Regions from separate parts of the Paenibacillus sp. P36 genome, predicted to be linked through region 1. Evidence: a T-box and tRNA genes for the amino acid it is inferred to sense, from the RefSeq annotation. Region 1 holds a T-box; the other holds one or more tRNA genes.
The links. A T-box is a leader RNA that pairs with one kind of tRNA and senses whether it is charged. The one in region 1 lies ahead of trpS (tryptophan--tRNA ligase), so its partner is inferred to be a tRNA-Trp.

Region 1 (9,036 bases):
GGGGAAATTCTTTTTTACCAAGGTCCCATTTCCAAGGGTACGAATAATTTGGGCGAGTTCTTAGCGATCGTGCATGGTCTGGCTTATTTGCAAAAGCAAGGCAGCAACAAAACCATTTATACGGATTCGGTCACAGCTCTAAGCTGGATTCGCAAAAAGGAAGTTTCGACCAATTTGGTTCGGGACGCTTCTACAGAAGAAATTTGGACGCTGGTTGACCGGGCGCTGAAATGGCTTCGGACGAATAGCTACACGAATAAGATCGTGAAATGGGACACGAAAAAGTGGGGAGAAATCAAGGCTGATTTTGGCAGAAAATAAACCCTTGCTTTTACATTGACGCGTCAGTACACTAAAGGAAGAATTTTGACGAAAAGTGTGATATGATAGATTCATTGTTTTTACAAAAGAATTGTAATCTAGGAGGAATAGAGAATGGCTCATCCAAAACAGCGTAGCGACATGATTAAAAAAGGATTCGACCGCGCTCCACACCGCAGTTTGTTGCGTGCAGCCGGCGTTAAAGAGGAAGATTTCGGCAAGCCGTTCATTGCGGTTTGTAACTCTTATATAGACATTATCCCTGGGCATGTCCATTTGCAAGAATTCGGTAAGCTGGTGAAAGAAGCGATCCGTGAAGCAGGCGGCGTTCCTTTCGAGTTCAACACGATTGGTGTTGACGATGGTATCGCAATGGGTCATATCGGTATGCGTTATTCCCTGCCAAGCCGTGAAATTATTGCGGACTCCTTGGAAACCGTCGTAAACGCGCACTGGTTCGATGGTCTTATCTGTATTCCTAACTGTGATAAAATTACGCCGGGTATGATCATGGGCGCGCTTCGCGTTAACATCCCTACGATGTTAGTCAGCGGTGGCCCAATGAAAGCCGGTAAAGATAAAAACGGCAAATCCATTTCCTTGTCCTCCGTTTTCGAGGGCGTAGGTGCTTTCCAAGCAGGTAAATTGGATGAAGCTGGTCTGGAAGAGCTTGAGCAATACGGTTGTCCGACTTGCGGATCCTGTTCCGGTATGTTCACAGCGAACTCCATGAACTGTTTGGCAGAAGGTCTAGGTCTTGCTATGCCAGGTAATGGTACGATCTTGGCTGTTGCTGAAGAGCGTAAGCAATTCGTGAAAGACTGTGCGAAACAATTGATGACATTGATCGAGAAAGACATTAAACCGCGTGATATCGTAACAATTGAAGCGATTGACAACGCGTTTGCACTGGATATGGCGATGGGCGGTTCCACGAATACGGTTCTTCACACATTGGCTATCGCTGCAGAAGCTGGTATCGAATACCCGATTGCCCGTATTAATGAAGTGGCAGAGCGTGTTCCTCATCTTGCCAAAATCGCTCCGGCTTCCGATTATCACATTGAAGATGTGCATTTAGCCGGCGGCGTTAGCGCGGTTATTAACGAGCTTTTGAAAAAGCCAGGCGCTTTCGATGGCGATCGTCTTTCCGTTACTGCACAAACGATTCGTGAAAACGTAGCTGGTTGTGAAATTCAGAATACGGACGTTATTCGTCCGTTAAGCAACCCGCACAGCGAAAGAGGCGGACTGGCTGTTCTGTTCGGTAACCTTGCTCCAGAGGGCAGTATCGTTAAAGTCGGAGCGGTAGACAAATCCGTAGGTGGGCGTCACGTAGGTCCTGCGATCTGCTTTGATTCCCAAGACGAGGCGCTTTACGGCATTGCCAATGGCAAAGTGAAAGAAGGCCACGTTGTTGTAATCCGCTATGAAGGGCCTAAAGGCGGACCTGGTATGCCGGAAATGCTAGCTCCAACGTCCCAAATCGTTGGTATGGGTCTGGGCGCGAAAGTTGCCTTGATTACAGACGGACGTTTCTCAGGGGCATCCCGCGGTATCTCCATCGGTCACATGTCTCCTGAGGCTGCTGAAGGCGGACCACTTGCATTCGTTCATGACGGCGACATTATCGATGTCGATATGGATGGCCGCAAAATCAATTTGCAAGTCAGCGATGAAGAGTTGGCTAAGCGCCGCGAAAGCTGGAAAGAGTTCCAACCGAAAATTAAAACCGGATATTTGGCGCGTTACACGAAAATGGTAACGAACGCGAGTGCCGGAGCTATTCTGAAATGGTAAAATAATAAACGGCCAGGGCTTATAAGCTCTGGCCGTTTTTATATGCTTTTTAGAAAAAGAAATGCATAAACAGCAAGGAACCGGTCAATACCGTAATCGCGACAACGATGGAAAGCGTAAGCACGAAACGGGCTTTAAAGATGGATAACAGCATCAGCGTGCTTTTGACATCGATCATTGGGCCGAAGACGAGAAATGCCAGCAGAGAGCCTGGAGAGAACGTTTTGGCGAATGAGGCGGCCACGAAAGCATCTGTTGTGGAGCATAACGAAAGTAAGTAGGCAAAACCCATCATAAAGACATGAGAGACGAAAGTCCCTTGGCCGATGGCGGATAAGCTGTCTTGGGCGACGAAGGTTTGAATTAATGCGGTTAGGAAAGCGCCGAGCATTAGGTACTTGCTCATTTCATACAGCTCAGATGTGCCGTGGCTGAGCATGGTGGCAATTCGGCTGTCACCGTGAGAGTGGTTGTGGCCGTGTTCGTGGTGATGAGCATGATCATGCGTATGGACATGGTCATGATGATGATCGTGACTGTGACCGTTATGTTCATGCACGTGGATGTGCTCTGCCGTATGCCCGCTATTGGCGTGGCGCAGCGGACTGCTTTTCAGAAAGCGGGTTAAGAGGAGACCGACAACGAGCGCAACACCGAAGGTGAGCCCCATGCGTGAATAAGCCATTTCCGGCGCGCTGCGGAAAGCCATGAAGGTAGACGCGAACACGATCGGATTCAGAATCGGTCCGACGAGTATGAAAATAACGGCGATGTACACAGGCATTCCTTTGCGCATAAGCCGGCGAACGAATGGTATCATGCCGCACTCACAGAGCGGGAACATAATACCCAGCACACAGGCAAACAGGATGCCGCCAAGCGGGTGCTTGGGTGTCATACGCCGGATGAACGCTTCCGGGATGAAGTTTTCAACGACGGTGGAGAGCAGGACCCCCATGAACATAAACGGCAGGGCGTCGAGGAAAATGTCCATAAAAGCAGCAAATACATGCTTAATATCTTTCAGGATCGGCGCCATCGGCGGAAGCTCTCTCGTCGTAAGAATGAGGATGAGAAGACATGCGCAAATCACCGTGGAGATGGGAAGACTCCACCGGTATAGTGTTGATGACAATGCAGTGACACCCCTTTGCCCGTTGATGATAGGATCGTATGTTATCTATCCTATGTCCATGCAGGCAAAGATAGGACAAAGACCTTGGTTGACAATGGAAAGTCAAGGTGTATAATTATATAAAATCAATAAGCGATGACAGGAACAAGTACGTTTGTATCCCGTTACTCAGAGAGCCGGTGGTTGGTGCGAACCGGTGTAACGAGCAAACTGAATGGATCCTTGAGCTTGAGGCTGAACACAGATGAAGGTTGCCGGAACCTAGGCCGGAGGAACATCCGAATCTGACAAGTATGCCGAACGGCTGCTCTCCGTTACAAGAGCCTGAAGGTCTATGCGGCAATCTATGCTCATACATGGACAAATTAGGGTGGTACCACGGTCTCTCGTCCCTTGCGGGGAGAGGCCTTTTTGTTGTCTTTTTTGACTGTTAAACGTACAAAAAAAAGCAAATTTTATGAGGAATGTGGAGGGATTTTCACAATGAAACGAGTATTATCAGGCATGCAATCCAGCGGCCAGCTGACAATTGGGAATTATATCGGCGCTCTTCGCAACTATGTGAAGCTGCAGCATTTGCACCGTTGTTATTTTATGGTGGTGGATATGCACGCGATCACGGTGCCGCAGGATCCTGCAGCGTTGAAAGAACAAACGGAGTCCATTGCTGCGCTTTATATTGCGGCGGGGCTAGATCCGAATAAGGCATCCATCTTCCTGCAATCCCATGTTCACGCACATGCGGAGCTCGGCTGGATTATGACGACACTGACGCATATGGGCGAGCTTGAGCGCATGACGCAATTCAAAGATAAATCGGAAGGCAAGGAATCCGTTGGCGCAGGCCTATTTACGTATCCATCGCTTATGGCGGCAGATATTCTCTTGTACAATGCCGATTTGATCCCGGTTGGGGACGATCAGAAGCAGCATTTGGAGCTTACTCGCGATCTGGCTAACCGCTTTAACAACCGTTTTGGCGATATGTTCGTGATGCCGCAGCCTTATATGCCGGAGATTGGCGCAAGAATCATGTCCTTGGACGACGCTTCCAAGAAGATGAGCAAAAGTAGTCCAAATGCTGGAAGCTACATTGCCATGCTCGATGACCCGTCTGTCATCCGTAAGAAACTTAGCCGTGCCGTGACAGATTCTGGCCGTGAAGTGAAATACGATCCGCAGAATAAGCCGGAGGTTAGTAATCTGATCTCGATCTACTCGCATTTTGCTGAGATGAGTGTAGCTGAGATTGAAGCCCGATATGATGGCCAAGGTTATGGTCCGTTCAAAAAGGATTTGGCTGAGCAAATCGTGGCTGTCCTTGAGCCGATTCAACAGCGCTATCAGGAGATTCGCCGTTCCGGTGAGATTTTTGATATTTTGAAAAAAGGTGCGGAAGAGGCTGCTGAAGTCGCTAACGAAACCTTGCTTGAAGTGAAGAAGCGGATGGGCTTCGTAGTCATCTAAAAGAATACGAAAAGAGCTCAAACAGCGGTAATTGCTGTTGAGCTCTTTTTTTGTGCAGCCGTCGTGGTTACGGCCGGGAATTTCTCTTGCGAATCTTTGCTTTAACCGCAAAGCCATAACCGATAAAGCCTAATGCGATTATCGTGCAAACGAGAATCATCCATGGCTGCCGGAGTGCGATAAATAGGGAGATGGAGGCAAGCAGAAGCGTGCCAATTATAGCGAATAAAAGCGCGAGCGGTTTACTCATGAACGTGACCTACTTTCTAGAAGTTTAAACAGTGTCTTCTTATTCTAAACTTTTTTGAGCGCTGTGCATATAAATTCATTTCCTCCACATACTATGTTTGCAAGCTTGCAAATACATCAAAGATCATAGCTGACTGAAAGGAGTCTGATCCTTATGGCACAATCTCGTAACAGCAACACTTTGGCCGTTCCACAAGCTACAGCAGCTCTAAATCAATTGAAATATGAGGTAGCTCAAGAACTGGGCATCCAAATTCCTCAAGATGGTTACATGGGCTATATGGCTACTCGCGATGCAGGTTCAATCGGGGGTAACATCACTCGTCGTCTCGTGCAAATCGCTGAGCAAACGTTGGCTGGCCAATCCGGCTTCCGCAGCTAAGAAGCGATAACCCGTTATTAGTTTTCCCGATTATTGTAATATAAAAGCTCAGAGGCCTAAAAAACCTCTGGGCTTTTTTTCGCGGAAAAGAAAAAGACGCGTCATGGCACGCGCCTCTTTGCTTAATAGAGATCAACTCGAAGTTTCTTTTCCAGTCTGGTGTCGTTGACCCAGCCTACGTAAGAATCGAGCGTTTTGAAATTGTGGTCCATATGGATGACGCCAACGAACGGGTATTGCTTACGGTGGCGATAACGCACATCGGCCCATCTGACTTCGTAACCCCAGCGATGTTCTTTCACTTCCGCACAGGTGAACGATGAGAAATACAGCAAAGCTTGAATATCTTCATGTTTCTTGGAAGCTTCGACGGCTGGATGATCCTCACATCTCACGGTATCCAACCATTTGAGCTTGGAATTTTTAAGCTCGCCCAGCTGGAAAGTACCGTCGGCTCTTCTTTTTACGACATTCCAGACGTAGAGGTTGAATGTTACAATAAGTGTGTACTGATCGCCATGCTGGAAAGTCGGGTCCTTCCGGTAAAGGCCTTTTTCTACAATGTAATGGTCAAGCGTGCGCCAAATGTAGTAAAGGGCGATGATGCCATATAAGGTTGGGAAAACAAGCTTTGGACTAGCCACGTGGAAGGACCACATGAAGATAGCCGCAATGTGGCTCGAAAAGATAAAGGGATCGAAGATATGGATGATGTTCCACGATACCCACTTTTCAGAAAAAGGCCGAATGGCTTGTGTACCATATGTGTTGAAACAATCGCTGAAAACGTGAAAACAAACCGCGATCCCTACCCACATTCCTAGATGCAGCAGAGGGACTCCGTGAAAAAATAAAGCGAGTGCACCAGTGATCAATAGCGTCCAAATCAATAAAGCCGGCAAAGAGTGGGAACGACCGCGATGATTGCGGATGTACGTGGCATTGTTCTTGAAACGAAGCAGCCCGTCCACATCCGGAATCTGTGAACCGATAACGGTTCCGATGAAGACAGCAGTTGTAGCGGCTGAATCCGCGGAAACGCTGGGATCAATCTGCGACAGTCCTGCTAACCCTAAGCCAATAACAAGATGTGTTCCTGTGTCCAAGTGGGTTTCTCCTCCTAAGGTCATTTTCCGTCTTCTTATTAGTTTACCATTTTGGAGTAAAAAATAAATCAGAGGGAGATCTAAAAATGTCTAAAGTTTTTGTAGAGTATGCCATAAATCCCGAATATCGGGACTCTTTTCTCATCTATATGCAGGAGTGGCAAAAGCGGGAAGGGCGTTTGGAGGTATTGGAGGGAACGGACCAGCCAGGACTTTTTGTAGAAATTTGGAGCGAAGTGAGCCGAGATGAATATATCGCTATGAAGGAAGAACGATTGCAGCAAGGCGAAGGGCAGGACAATCTGGCAGCGTGGGAAAAGTGGGTCAAAGGCGGATTAAGCAAGCTGCATATGTGGCATTTTACACCAATTAAATAACAAAAGAAAACCGCTGCCTTGGTTAAGGTTAGCGGTTTATTAAGGTGTGGCATCCGTATTATTTTCTGTTGGCATAGGGATAGTAGTAATTTAATTCCTCGTCAAATGTAATGTAGTCCAGGTTCACCATAAGCAGTAAGTAGCGCATGCCTGTAGCCGGATCGCTGATGATGATATGGTCGCGTCCTGCTGCTTCCAATTTGCCTTTGAAAATTTTGGCATTCCATTGCGAGTTATTTTCGTATGTCATGTAGAGCGTAGCCATTTTGCCAAGATTAAGCCGCAGAATATTCTCGATATAAGATTCTTCCATCGGTAAGCCAGGCACGTTTACACCGGTTTGCAGGCCAGTTCCTGTAGATGGCAGCGTGGAGCCGTTAGGCTGCATAGGAACCATTTTGTTCGTAATTGCTGTTGGAACCGGGTAGGCTGGGTATGGAGTTCCGCTGAATGTTGGCATTTGCGCTTGATTGCCAATTTTGTAAGGGTTATTCAACATAACTGTAAATCCTCCTTGGAGCTTTCCTTGTGGAAGCTTTCTTCTTGTGAAGCATACACCTCATCATATTGTGCATTCGCCTATTTGGTGACTGATTTCCCCGTTCATCTGCAAAATAAAAAAGCTCCAAAAGGGAGCTTAACTCAGTAAAAATTTATATCCGACACCCCAGACGGTTTTAATATATTTCGGTTCTTTTGGGTCGGTTTCTATTTTTTTGCGAAGGTTTGCGATATGTACATCTATGGCGCGCTCGGTAACATAGGAATCGAAACCGCGTACCCGGTTGAGCAGCTCCTCGCGGCTGTAAACACGGCCTTGATTTTGCCATAATAGCTTCATAATCTCGAATTCGGAGAACGTGGTCTCAATTAATTTGTTATGTACAAAAAGACACCGTTTCTCGAGATCCAGGTAGACGATCTGATTGGTTGAGGGCTCGGCTGCGGCAGCAGCGACATGGGCAAAAGCGGTCGAACGGCGCAATAAGGCTTGTACCCGTGCAGCCAATTCTCTCATGGAGAAAGGCTTGCATAAGTAATCATCTGCTCCCGTTTGCAGACCCTTGATTCGGTCGGAAACTTCACTTTTGGCCGAAACCATGAGAATGGGTATAGTCGAAGCTGTTCGGAAGGAAGTGCATAGCTGGATTCCGTCAACATCTGGCAGCATGATATCAAGAACAATGACATCAGGATTGAAATCCCGGAATAAGGTTTCTCCTTGGCGGCCATTCTCCGCCCGCATGACTTGATAACCTTCTTCGTACAAATAAATGGACATCATTTCACCAATGCTTAGATCATCTTCAATAATTAAAACTTTAGACATAAACGTTCCCCTCCTTTTCCTTCAAAAGGCTCGGTGCTCGATATGCCGGACGCAACATTCGATCCTATATGTAACATGTTATCATTATCCATTTTGTGCCGTCCAGTTTTTAGGCAATAATTTCGATTTCTTTTCAAAAAAGAAAAAAGGAAGCTGGATGGTACTTGATGCCTAAAGTTAGGTCAAGTAATCCAGCTTCCTATGGTAGGGTGAGCTTCCAGGAACGAATTCATACGGTTAAATGCTTTCGAACTTGATCTTCGCTCAACTGCTCGGCATGACCTTCGGCGGCAACCGTCCCCCGGTCTATGACATAATAATAATCCGCGATGCTTGTGGCGAACTCCAAGCTTTGCTCGACTAATAAGACGGCTATCTCCCTTCTCCGTTTAATGGATTCGATAATGGCCTCAATCTCCATCACGATGGAAGGTTGGATGCCCTCCATAGGTTCATCCAGCAGCAGGAGTTTCGGACCGGCAGCCAGAGCACGGGCGATTGCCAGCTGCTGCTGCTGCCCGCCGCTGAGGTCTCCCCCTTTGCGGTACAGCATTTGCCGCAGAACGGGGAAGGTGTCAAAGAGGGACTCGGGCAGCTTCTTTCTCCCGTCTGTCGCGGCTTCGAGGCCGAGCAGCAAGTTTTCCTCAACCGATAACTGAGGGAAGATTTCTCGGCCTTGCGGCACATAACCGATGCCCGATTTTGCGCGTTGATCCGGAGGAAGGGCCGTGATGTCCCGCTCGTTATAGTGAATGGAACCGGACTTGGGCTTAACCAGACCCATAATGCTCTTCATGAGCGTTGACTTGCCTACGCCGTTACGTCCCATTAGACAAACGATCTGTCCAGGTTTCACAAGTAAGTTTACT
Region 2 (9,036 bases), 4.2 Mb from region 1:
TAAAACTGAGATCACACCTATGTTTTGACTGTTATCAGCTCCTATTTTACTGAACCAACCATACCTGCAACAAATTGTTTTTGCATAAGGAAAAACACGAGCGCTGTCGGTATTGTAGATATGACAATGGCAGTCATAATGACCCCGAAATCCGGTGCATAACTAGATCCTAAATTTGAAATCAATAAAGGAATTGTTCGTTTCTCCGGTGTTTGCAGCACGATAAGCGGCCACAAGTAATTGTTCCAGCTGGACATAAACGTAATAATAGCTGCAGCGGAATAGGTCGTTTTCATAGTTGGCATATAAATTCGGAAAAACAGGCCTAACTCCGATAATCCATCCATGCGTCCTGCTTCCAGAAGCTCTCTCGGAAACATTTTCGTGCTTTGGCGAAAGAAGAAAATGAGAAACGCCGTTGTAAAGGTTGGAAGAACGACAGCATTCATCGTGTTGATCCCGAGAAAAGGAACCGTCTTCGACAAGCTGGAGAACATTTGGTAAAGCGGAACCATCAACGCTGCGAACGGAATCATCATGGAGACAAGCAGCAAGTTGAACACGACGTCCTTCGCTTTACTCCGGTACACTTCAAAGGCATATCCAGCGAGCGAAGCAACGAGCAGTGCCAATATCGTGGTTGATAAAGAAATTTTAAGAGAATTCCACAGGGCAGGAAGGAGATTGATGGAATCGACCAGTTTGTTAAAGTTAGAGACAAAATGCGTACCTGGCAGCATTCTTCCCTGCGTGACATCCACAGAAAGATTCGTTGAACTAACGATCATCCATAGAAATGGAAAAATCGAAATCACGGCTACGGCAATAAGGAAGACATAGACAATTGTGCGATTGAGAACTCTCATTATTTATCACCTGCCAATTTGATTTGAAGGACAGATAACACAATGATCATAGCTACAACCGAATAGGAAACTGTCGCCGCATAGCCAAAATCAGGTGTGTACTTGAAGGAAAGATTGTAAATATACTGCGATATGGAGAGGGTTGCATTACCTGGGCCACCCTTCGTAATATTCATGATCTCGTCGAACAATTGCAGGGTTCCGATCGTTGATGTAATCGACGTAAAGAGAACAATTGGTTTTAACATTGGGAACGTAATAAAGAAAAACTGTTTGATCGGAGAGGCTCCGTCGATGCGTGCTGCTTCATAAATCGAACTATCGATATTTTGCAAAGAGGATAGGAAAAAAATCATATTGTATCCTGTCCAGCGCCATGTAATGGCAATAATAATCGTAATTTTCGCCCAGAAGGGATCGGAAATCCATTGAATCGGTTGTGCAATCAAGTGCATTTTCACTAAAGCCAAGTTGATAAGTCCATCATTGCCAAATAAATATTTGAATACGACGGAGTAGGCAACAAGCGAGGTGACACAAGGCAAGAAAATGGCTGTACGGAAAAACCCTTTGAAACGTAGTTTGCTGTCATTCAATAAGACGGAGATCATCATCGCGAGAATGATCATAATCGGTACCTGAATGATTAGAAATAGAAACGTATTTTTTACGGCTGTGAAAAAAGTTTTATCGCTCAAAAGCCGCTTATAGTTGCTGACGCCATTAAAATGCAGATTAGCTCCTGCGCCGGTTTTAAACGACAGCAGCAGCGCCTGAATCATGGGATAGAAGTAAAACAAACAAATCATTAATACCGCTATACCGATAAACAGCCAACCTGTCAGTCTTACACGGTTACTCATCGAGTAGTTCAATTTATCCAGATCCTTCCTATATTGCATTTAAAAATCGAAACGCTGTCCCCCGCTTGCACCATCATGCAATTTGGGGGTCAGCGCCCTTAGGTTAATTGGAAAAACTTACTTAATTTGAGACTCCGCTTGAGACTGAGCATCACTTAGCACTTTATTGATATCCGTGCCTTTCAGGTAGTTCTGCATTTCTACTTTCAGAATATCTTCAATCGCATACGTATGCATGCCGTAGTTTACTTTAGGAATTTGCGTCGTCCACGTTGCGAAATCAGAGATAACTTTTTGACCTCCGAAGAAATCATCCGCTTTCGTGTAAGCTTCACCTGTTGCTGCCGGTTTGTACGTACCGATAACACCAACGTCAGTTACTAACTTCTGGTACAGATTCACGTCGGAACCGAGTGTTTTACCAAGGAATTCAGCTGCCGCTTCTTTACCAGGGTTGTTCAATACATACCAGGAGCTGCCTCCAAGGTTTGATGCGTGTACGGAGCTTGCTGTATTTTTCAACTTAGGAAAAGGTACAACCGCCCATTTCCCGGATTGATCAGCTTGCGATTTAATGGAAGGCGTGATCCAGTTTCCTGTCGGTACAGCTGCTACACTGCCGCTGTTGAAGCCAGCCAGGAAAGAATTCCAATCTGACGTGATTTTAACGATGTTAGCGGACATCAACTCTTTGTATGTAGCAAAAGCATCCTTCAGAGCTGCGTTATCTTTCAGATCCGGTGTAGATCCGTCACTTTTCAGATACCAAGCGCCTGCGGATTGAATCATCATACGAATTAAGCCAAGGTCATTCGGATCTTGCGTTAACAAATCCTTACCTGTTTTAGCTTTAACCGCTTTACCGATTTCAATCAATTGCTGCCAAGTAATATCCTTCAAATCGTCTAGTTTATAGCCTGCTTGTTGTAAATAATCCGAGCGAACATATAAACCTGTTACTCCGGAATCAAATGGAAGGCCATATTGTTTGCCATTCAAGCTTGTTGGACCGATTTTGTAATCTGCGAAATCGGATGCTTTAATGGATGCCGACAAATCTTGAAAAGAATCAGGATACGTTTTCAAAAAGCTTTGAGCACGGTAATCTTCAATCAGCACAACATTCGGTAGACCCGTCGTTGTCCCGGAGTTCAAGCCCGTATTCAACTTCTGAATAATATCATCTTGTGCGTATTCAACAATGTTTATTTTCACGTCAGGATGATCTTTCGCATAAGCCTCTTGTGCCAGCTTCATCGCTGCAATGTTGAAGTTCTTATCCCAGGCCCAGACCGTAATTTCTTTTGCTGCTCCCTTGTCTGTTCCAGTTGGAGTCCCTGTCGCTGTTCCAGTCGTGTCAGGTGCCTTGCTTGAGCATGCAGTCAACAGCAAAAAACTAGCCAATAAGATGGTTGAAACTTTCTTTTTCATGTGCGCCCCCCGTGTAGTTTTGATTTTTTGAAAATGCTTTCTTTTAAAAGAATAGCATCTCGGAAATCCCTTCTGTTAGAAAAAATTTTGTCATAATTAGCGAAATTCTTGTGTTTTGTATCCGCTATCATAATGACCATTTTGGTACTTTATTTATAATTTGTACTTTCTTTAGATTTCTATACATGGGGGGACTTGCTAAGTTCGCCAGGGAAGACTAATGGCAATTTTTGTTCCTTGCCCAAGCGTGCTCGTAATGGAAACTCCATATTTATCTCCGTATAACAGCAGGATGCGATCATGCACATTGCGAATGCCAATCCCTGTAAAAAGCTGCCTGGCACTCGTTGAGGTACGCTGCTCGCTTTGCGCTTCCGCAAGGTCCATGCCATCGCCGTTATCCACGATTTCACAGTGCAGCGTATCGCCTTCCTTCGTGATAATGACATAAATATATCCCGTCGTTTTTTTATTAAAAGCATGAAAAAACGCATTTTCGATAAATGGCTGGAGCATCAATTTAGGCACTTGCGACTTCAAACAGTCCGGCGAAACGAAATAATCTACCTTAATGCCATTCCCATAGCGCACCTGATTGATGAATACATAATGTTTTAAATTCAAAAGTTCCTGCTCAACAGATATCGTATCTTTCACATTGCTAATTGTATTTTGCAGGAGAGAAATCAGCGCATGAATCGTGTCCGTGGCCTTTTCTTTACTCCCTTGTTGAACCAGAATATTAACGGAAGTCAGCGTATTATAGAGAAAATGCGGGTTAATTTGCTGCTGCAGCGCAGCTAACTCGGCCTTCCGCTGCTCCTCCTGTGTCTCCACCAGCTGAATAATATAATCGTTCAGCTCATCAAGCATATAGTTGTAAGCATTGCTGAGCTCTCTAGTCTCATACGAACCGGTCACCGCCATGTAGTTGAGAAAATTCTTTTTGGTGATGTTCGACATCTTCATGACAAGCGTTCTTAAAGATCGCGTTACTCTGCGAGTGATAAAATAAACAACAAGCACAGCCGTCAATACGATACCAGCGCCAATCATAAATAAGGCCTTCCTGTTGAGCATCTGGCCCAGTGTCATTTGCTTATCAATCACATTGACGAGATAGAAATCATACATGGGTAAATAATCTGCCAAAACGATGACGTCATGATTAAACAAAGTCATTTCCTGACTTGTCGCTTGAGATTGCTGGGCTTGCTTGGCACTCGACAAGAGTTCCTCGGAAATCGTTCCAATCAGGTCCTCCCTGTTGCTAGAGACAATCAAACCATTTTGATTCAAAATCATGACATCATTGCCTTGACTCGTGAAGCTCGCATAGATTTTCTTAAAATCACTCTCTCTAATCATCATGTAAAGCGATCCGTAACCTTCTTTGCTTTCTGAAGAAAGCAGCGCTTTGGTGGCAACAATCCGATCTTCATTGGAACCCCATGTTCCTGCCCTCATGAAGCTGTATAATATCCTGCCTGGCTGCTTCCATGTCTCTTGTGTTATTGGGCTGTTCTGGAGCTCCTTCGAGGAGCCGGACCAGTAGGTGACGTCGCTCACGTAGCTCCTGCCATTCATGCCCAGGACGCTGATGCCAATATTTTTGGCCCCAATCCCGGACTGAATTCGCTTCATCTGATCACTCATGCTGAAATTCGTTTTGAAATTCGTTAACGAATCCGTATCCCCCTCGGTTAGGAAGCTTCTAATCGCGCCGCTTTGCGCGACACTGATGGCAATATTTATATTGGAATAATGAATGGCGTCTAATCCCGTTTTGATCTGGTTGATAATTTTGGAATTGGTAATACTGAACGTTTGGACGAAAAGCTTCTGCGACATTTGAACCGATACCCAAGAGGTCAGAATCGTAACGGAAATAATGCTTACGACCATCACAATAAACATTTTAGAAAACAGACTTTGATCGGTTATTTTTTTTACCCAGGCTCCCATTATGGATCGTAGTCCCTTCGTGCTTATTTTTTGCGATAGTGACTTGGGGAAATTCCCATCAGCTTTCGGAACACCTTCGTAAAGTAGCTGTGATCGGAGTATCCGACGAGATTGCTTATTTCTGAAATGGAGAGATTAGGATTTTCGCGCAGCAACGTACAGGCTTTATCGATCCGAATCCGGTTCAAATATTCATTAAAACCTTCTTTATTATGAACCGTGAAGTAATTGGACAAGTAGGAAGGATTAAAGTGGAAGTGTTTGGCAACCTCAGTTAGCGTCAGTGGCTGTGAAAAATGTTTATCCATATACAATAAAATTTTCTGAATACCCGGAGATCCCGTCCGATTATCGCTGACGCATGATACAGCCTCATTCAAAAACTTTTCTAACAAAAGAATAACTTCCCCAATATGCTCAGCCTCATGAATCGCGCGAAAATACTCGTATTTGCCTTCATCCAACGAACTTGCCTCATAGTGAAAATGCTTTAGCGTAACAATAATATTAAACAGGCTGTGGTCCAAAAAAGATTTAAACTCAAACATGTCGGTATCCAGTCTGCCATTCATCGAGTGAGCGTATGTGCTTAGACGCCCAAAAGCCAGATCGAACTCTTGATGATTCAATTCTGCCGTGAACGCCTCCATGTCAAAAGGAGCGCCTTTCTCCGCCTGCTTCTCCAATTCATTGACAATGAGAAGTCTGCGATCCGGCAGAAAGAAGCGGTGATCCAACACTTTCAGCATGTCATTGGTATAAATATCGTGCAGCTCAGATAGATGCTCAAAAACATGGCTGAGCGCCACGACGATGGACATATGCCCTTTATCACCGGCTTCAAGCAGCTGCTGGGCGATCTGTACGGCGTCCTCTTGTGCGGAGTTGTCTAGATTCAGCAAGTAGCGAATATAGCCATCTTGATGCAAAAGACGGCGTGTAGCGACGGGTCTATCCCTATTTTGAATAATCGCTTTCAGGGCCGCCTCTAACCATTCCTCATTTCGGGTCAAGGACACGGATTTATCCTGAACCACCGAGAGTAAGACAAAACTTGAATACGGAACTATCGTACTTATTTCATTTCGGTCATAGTCAACGGAATAACCCGAAATCAGTTTGTCCAGGATATAATCGACCGACTGCTTTTTCTCACTTTTCCATTCCGAGTGTTGAAAAGCAGGAATTCGTTCCGCGGTTTTCTTCAGAACAGCTAACATGGATACCGCGTCCAGTTTAGGCTTTAACATATAGTCAGCGACACCACTTTGAAACGTTGAGCGAACATATTCGAATTCTCCGAAGCTGCTGAGCACGACGATTTCCATCTCCGGATACATACCCTTTACGATTCTCGTCAATTCCTCGCCATCCATCACCGGCATGACGATATCGGTCAACACAATGTTCGGTTGGTACAAATGGACCATCTCTAACGCTTCTTTGCCATTGGAGGCTTCACCAACAATTTGAAACCCTTCGCTTTCCCAATCCAAAAGATGCCGGATGCCTTGGCGCACCAACATCTCGTCATCAACAATCAGAACCTTGCAATAAATCGTCATAACAGACTCCTTATCCAGATTTACATCATCTACCACCAGTACGACGTATTTTGTGCGATATCTTGCACGATTATAAATGAAATTATAGCTCTTGACGAGCGTTATGCTTATAGCATGAAATACTAGGATACCAACCTTTTTTGAAAAATGGAATACAAAAAAGAGCTGCCGTAGCAGCTCCTAGATGTATAACAGATAAGATTATAGCTTCTTTTTGGACAGGGGCAGCAGGAATTGAACCCACACCAAAGGTTTTGGAGACCTTTGTTCTACCCTTAAACTATGCCCCTATAACATGGTGGCTCGGGACGGAATCGAACCGCCGACACGAGGATTTTCAGTCCTCTGCTCTACCGACTGAGCTACCGAGCCTTAGATGAAATGGAGGCTGACGGGATCGAACCGCCGACCCTCTGCTTGTAAGGCAGATGCTCTCCCAGCTGAGCTAAGCCTCCATGGGATAAAGAAGAAAATGGCTCCCCGAACAGGACTCGAACCTGTGACAACTCGATTAACAGTCGAGTGCTCTACCAACTGAGCTATCAGGGAATATGGTAGGCCCTAGTGGACTCGAACCACCGACCTCACCCTTATCAGGGGTGCGCTCTAACCAGCTGAGCTAAGGGCCTGCAAAAAAATACCCCATAGGGGTACTGCTTGGCAACGTTCTACTCTCCCAGAACCCTGCGGTTCAAGTACCATCGACGCTGGAGGGCTTAACGGTCGTGTTCGAGATGGGAACGCGTGGGTCCCCTCCGCCATCATCACCAAACAGTCAAAGCGTGGTTTGCGCCTTGAAAACTAGATACGAAACTTGCGTAAAGTAACTACTATAGGTTTATTGGTTAAGCCCTCGACCGATTAGTATTCGTCAGCTGCATACGTTGCCGCACTTCCACCTCGAACCTATCAACCTCGTCGTCTACAAGGGGTCTTACATACTGGGAAATCTCATCTTGAGGGGGGCTTCGCGCTTAGATGCTTTCAGCGCTTATCCCCTCCGTACATAGCTACCCAGCGGTGCCTCTGGCGAGACAACTGGTACACCAGCGGTACGTCCATCCCGGTCCTCTCGTACTAAGGACAGCTCCTCTCAAATTTCCTACGCCCGCGACAGATAGGGACCGAACTGTCTCACGACGTTCTGAACCCAGCTCGCGTACCGCTTTAATGGGCGAACAGCCCAACCCTTGGGACCTACTTCAGCCCCAGGATGCGATGAGCCGACATCGAGGTGCCAAACCTCCCCGTCGATGTGGACTCTTGGGGGAGATAAGCCTGTTATCCCCAGGGTAGCTTTTATCCGTTGAGCGATGGCCCTTCCATTCGGTACCACCGGATCACTAAGTCCGACTTTCGTCCCTGCTCGACTTGTAGGTCTCGCAGTCAAGCTCCCTTATGCCTTTGCACTCTGCGAATGATTTCCAACCATTCTGAGGGAACCTTTAAACGCCTCCGTTACATTTTAGGAGGCGACCGCCCCAGTCAAACTGCCCACCTGACACTGTCCCCATACCGGATCACGGTACCAGGTTAGAACTCCGATACGATCAGGGTGGTATCCCAACGGCGCCTCCACCCAAGCTGGCGCTCAGGCTTCAAAGGCTCCCACCTATCCTGTACAGATCGTACCAAAGTCCAATATCAAGCTGCAGTAAAGCTCCATGGGGTCTTTCCGTCTTGTCGCGGGTAACCTGCATCTTCACAGGTATTAAAATTTCACCGGATCTCTCGTTGAGACAGCGCCCAAGTCGTTACGCCATTCGTGCGGGTCAGAATTTACCTGACAAGGAATTTCGCTACCTTAGGACCGTTATAGTTACGGCCGCCGTTTACTGGGGCTTCAATTCATAGCTTCGGGGTTGCCCCCTAACCACTCCTCTTAACCTTCCAGCACCGGGCAGGCGTCAGCCCGTATACTTCGCCTTGCGGCTTCGCACAGACCTGTGTTTTTGCTAAACAGTCGCTTGGGCCTTTTCACTGCGGCCCCCTCGGGCTATTCACCCTACCGAGGCACCCCTTCTCCCGAAGTTACGGGGTCATTTTGCCGAGTTCCTTAACGAGAGTTCTTCCGCGCGCCTTAGAATTCTCTTCTCACCCACCTGTGTCGGTTTGCGGTACGGGCACCTTCGCCTGGCTAGAAGCTTTTCTTGGCAGTGTGAAATCATGACCTTCGGTACTTAAAATTTCCCTCCCCATCACAGCCCAGCCTTACGGTTAGCGGATTTGCCTACTAACCAGCCTCACTGCTTGGACGAGCATCCATCAGCTCGCGTCACTATCCTTCTGCGTCACTCCATTGCTCATAACGGCTACGGTGGTACAGGAATTTCCACCTGTTGTCCA

Region 2: it encodes a tRNA-Trp, which carries the amino acid that the T-box ahead of trpS (tryptophan--tRNA ligase) is inferred to sense. The anticodon was not compared.

What each region holds. Positions count from the first base shown of each region.
Region 1 covers NZ_AP038372.1:1,404,796-1,413,831, forward strand. Annotated here, with positions in the region: gene rnhA (ribonuclease H) at 1-321, shown strand, start outside; gene ilvD (dihydroxy-acid dehydratase) at 436-2,121, shown strand; gene ACKTT9_RS06560 (permease) at 2,171-3,256, opposite strand; T-box leader at 3,383-3,653, shown strand; gene trpS (tryptophan--tRNA ligase) at 3,740-4,723, shown strand; gene ACKTT9_RS06570 (DUF5325 family protein) at 4,791-4,973, opposite strand; gene ACKTT9_RS06575 (alpha/beta-type small acid-soluble spore protein) at 5,127-5,354, shown strand; gene ACKTT9_RS06580 (metal-dependent hydrolase) at 5,477-6,460, opposite strand; gene ACKTT9_RS06585 (hypothetical protein) at 6,547-6,837, shown strand; gene gerQ (spore coat protein GerQ) at 6,896-7,336, opposite strand; gene ACKTT9_RS06595 (response regulator transcription factor) at 7,475-8,167, opposite strand; gene urtE (urea ABC transporter ATP-binding subunit UrtE) at 8,397-9,036, opposite strand, start outside.
Region 2 covers NZ_AP038372.1:5,950,969-5,960,004, forward strand. Annotated here, with positions in the region: gene ACKTT9_RS26620 (carbohydrate ABC transporter permease) at 42-866, opposite strand; gene ACKTT9_RS26625 (carbohydrate ABC transporter permease) at 866-1,729, opposite strand; gene ACKTT9_RS26630 (ABC transporter substrate-binding protein) at 1,847-3,160, opposite strand; gene ACKTT9_RS26635 (sensor histidine kinase) at 3,359-5,125, opposite strand; gene ACKTT9_RS26640 (response regulator) at 5,149-6,690, opposite strand; tRNA gene ACKTT9_RS26645 (tRNA-Trp) at 6,910-6,980, opposite strand; tRNA gene ACKTT9_RS26650 (tRNA-Phe) at 6,987-7,062, opposite strand; tRNA gene ACKTT9_RS26655 (tRNA-Val) at 7,073-7,145, opposite strand; tRNA gene ACKTT9_RS26660 (tRNA-Asn) at 7,164-7,239, opposite strand; tRNA gene ACKTT9_RS26665 (tRNA-Ile) at 7,243-7,319, opposite strand; rRNA gene rrf (5S ribosomal RNA) at 7,346-7,462, opposite strand; rRNA gene ACKTT9_RS26675 (23S ribosomal RNA) at 7,532-9,036, opposite strand, start outside.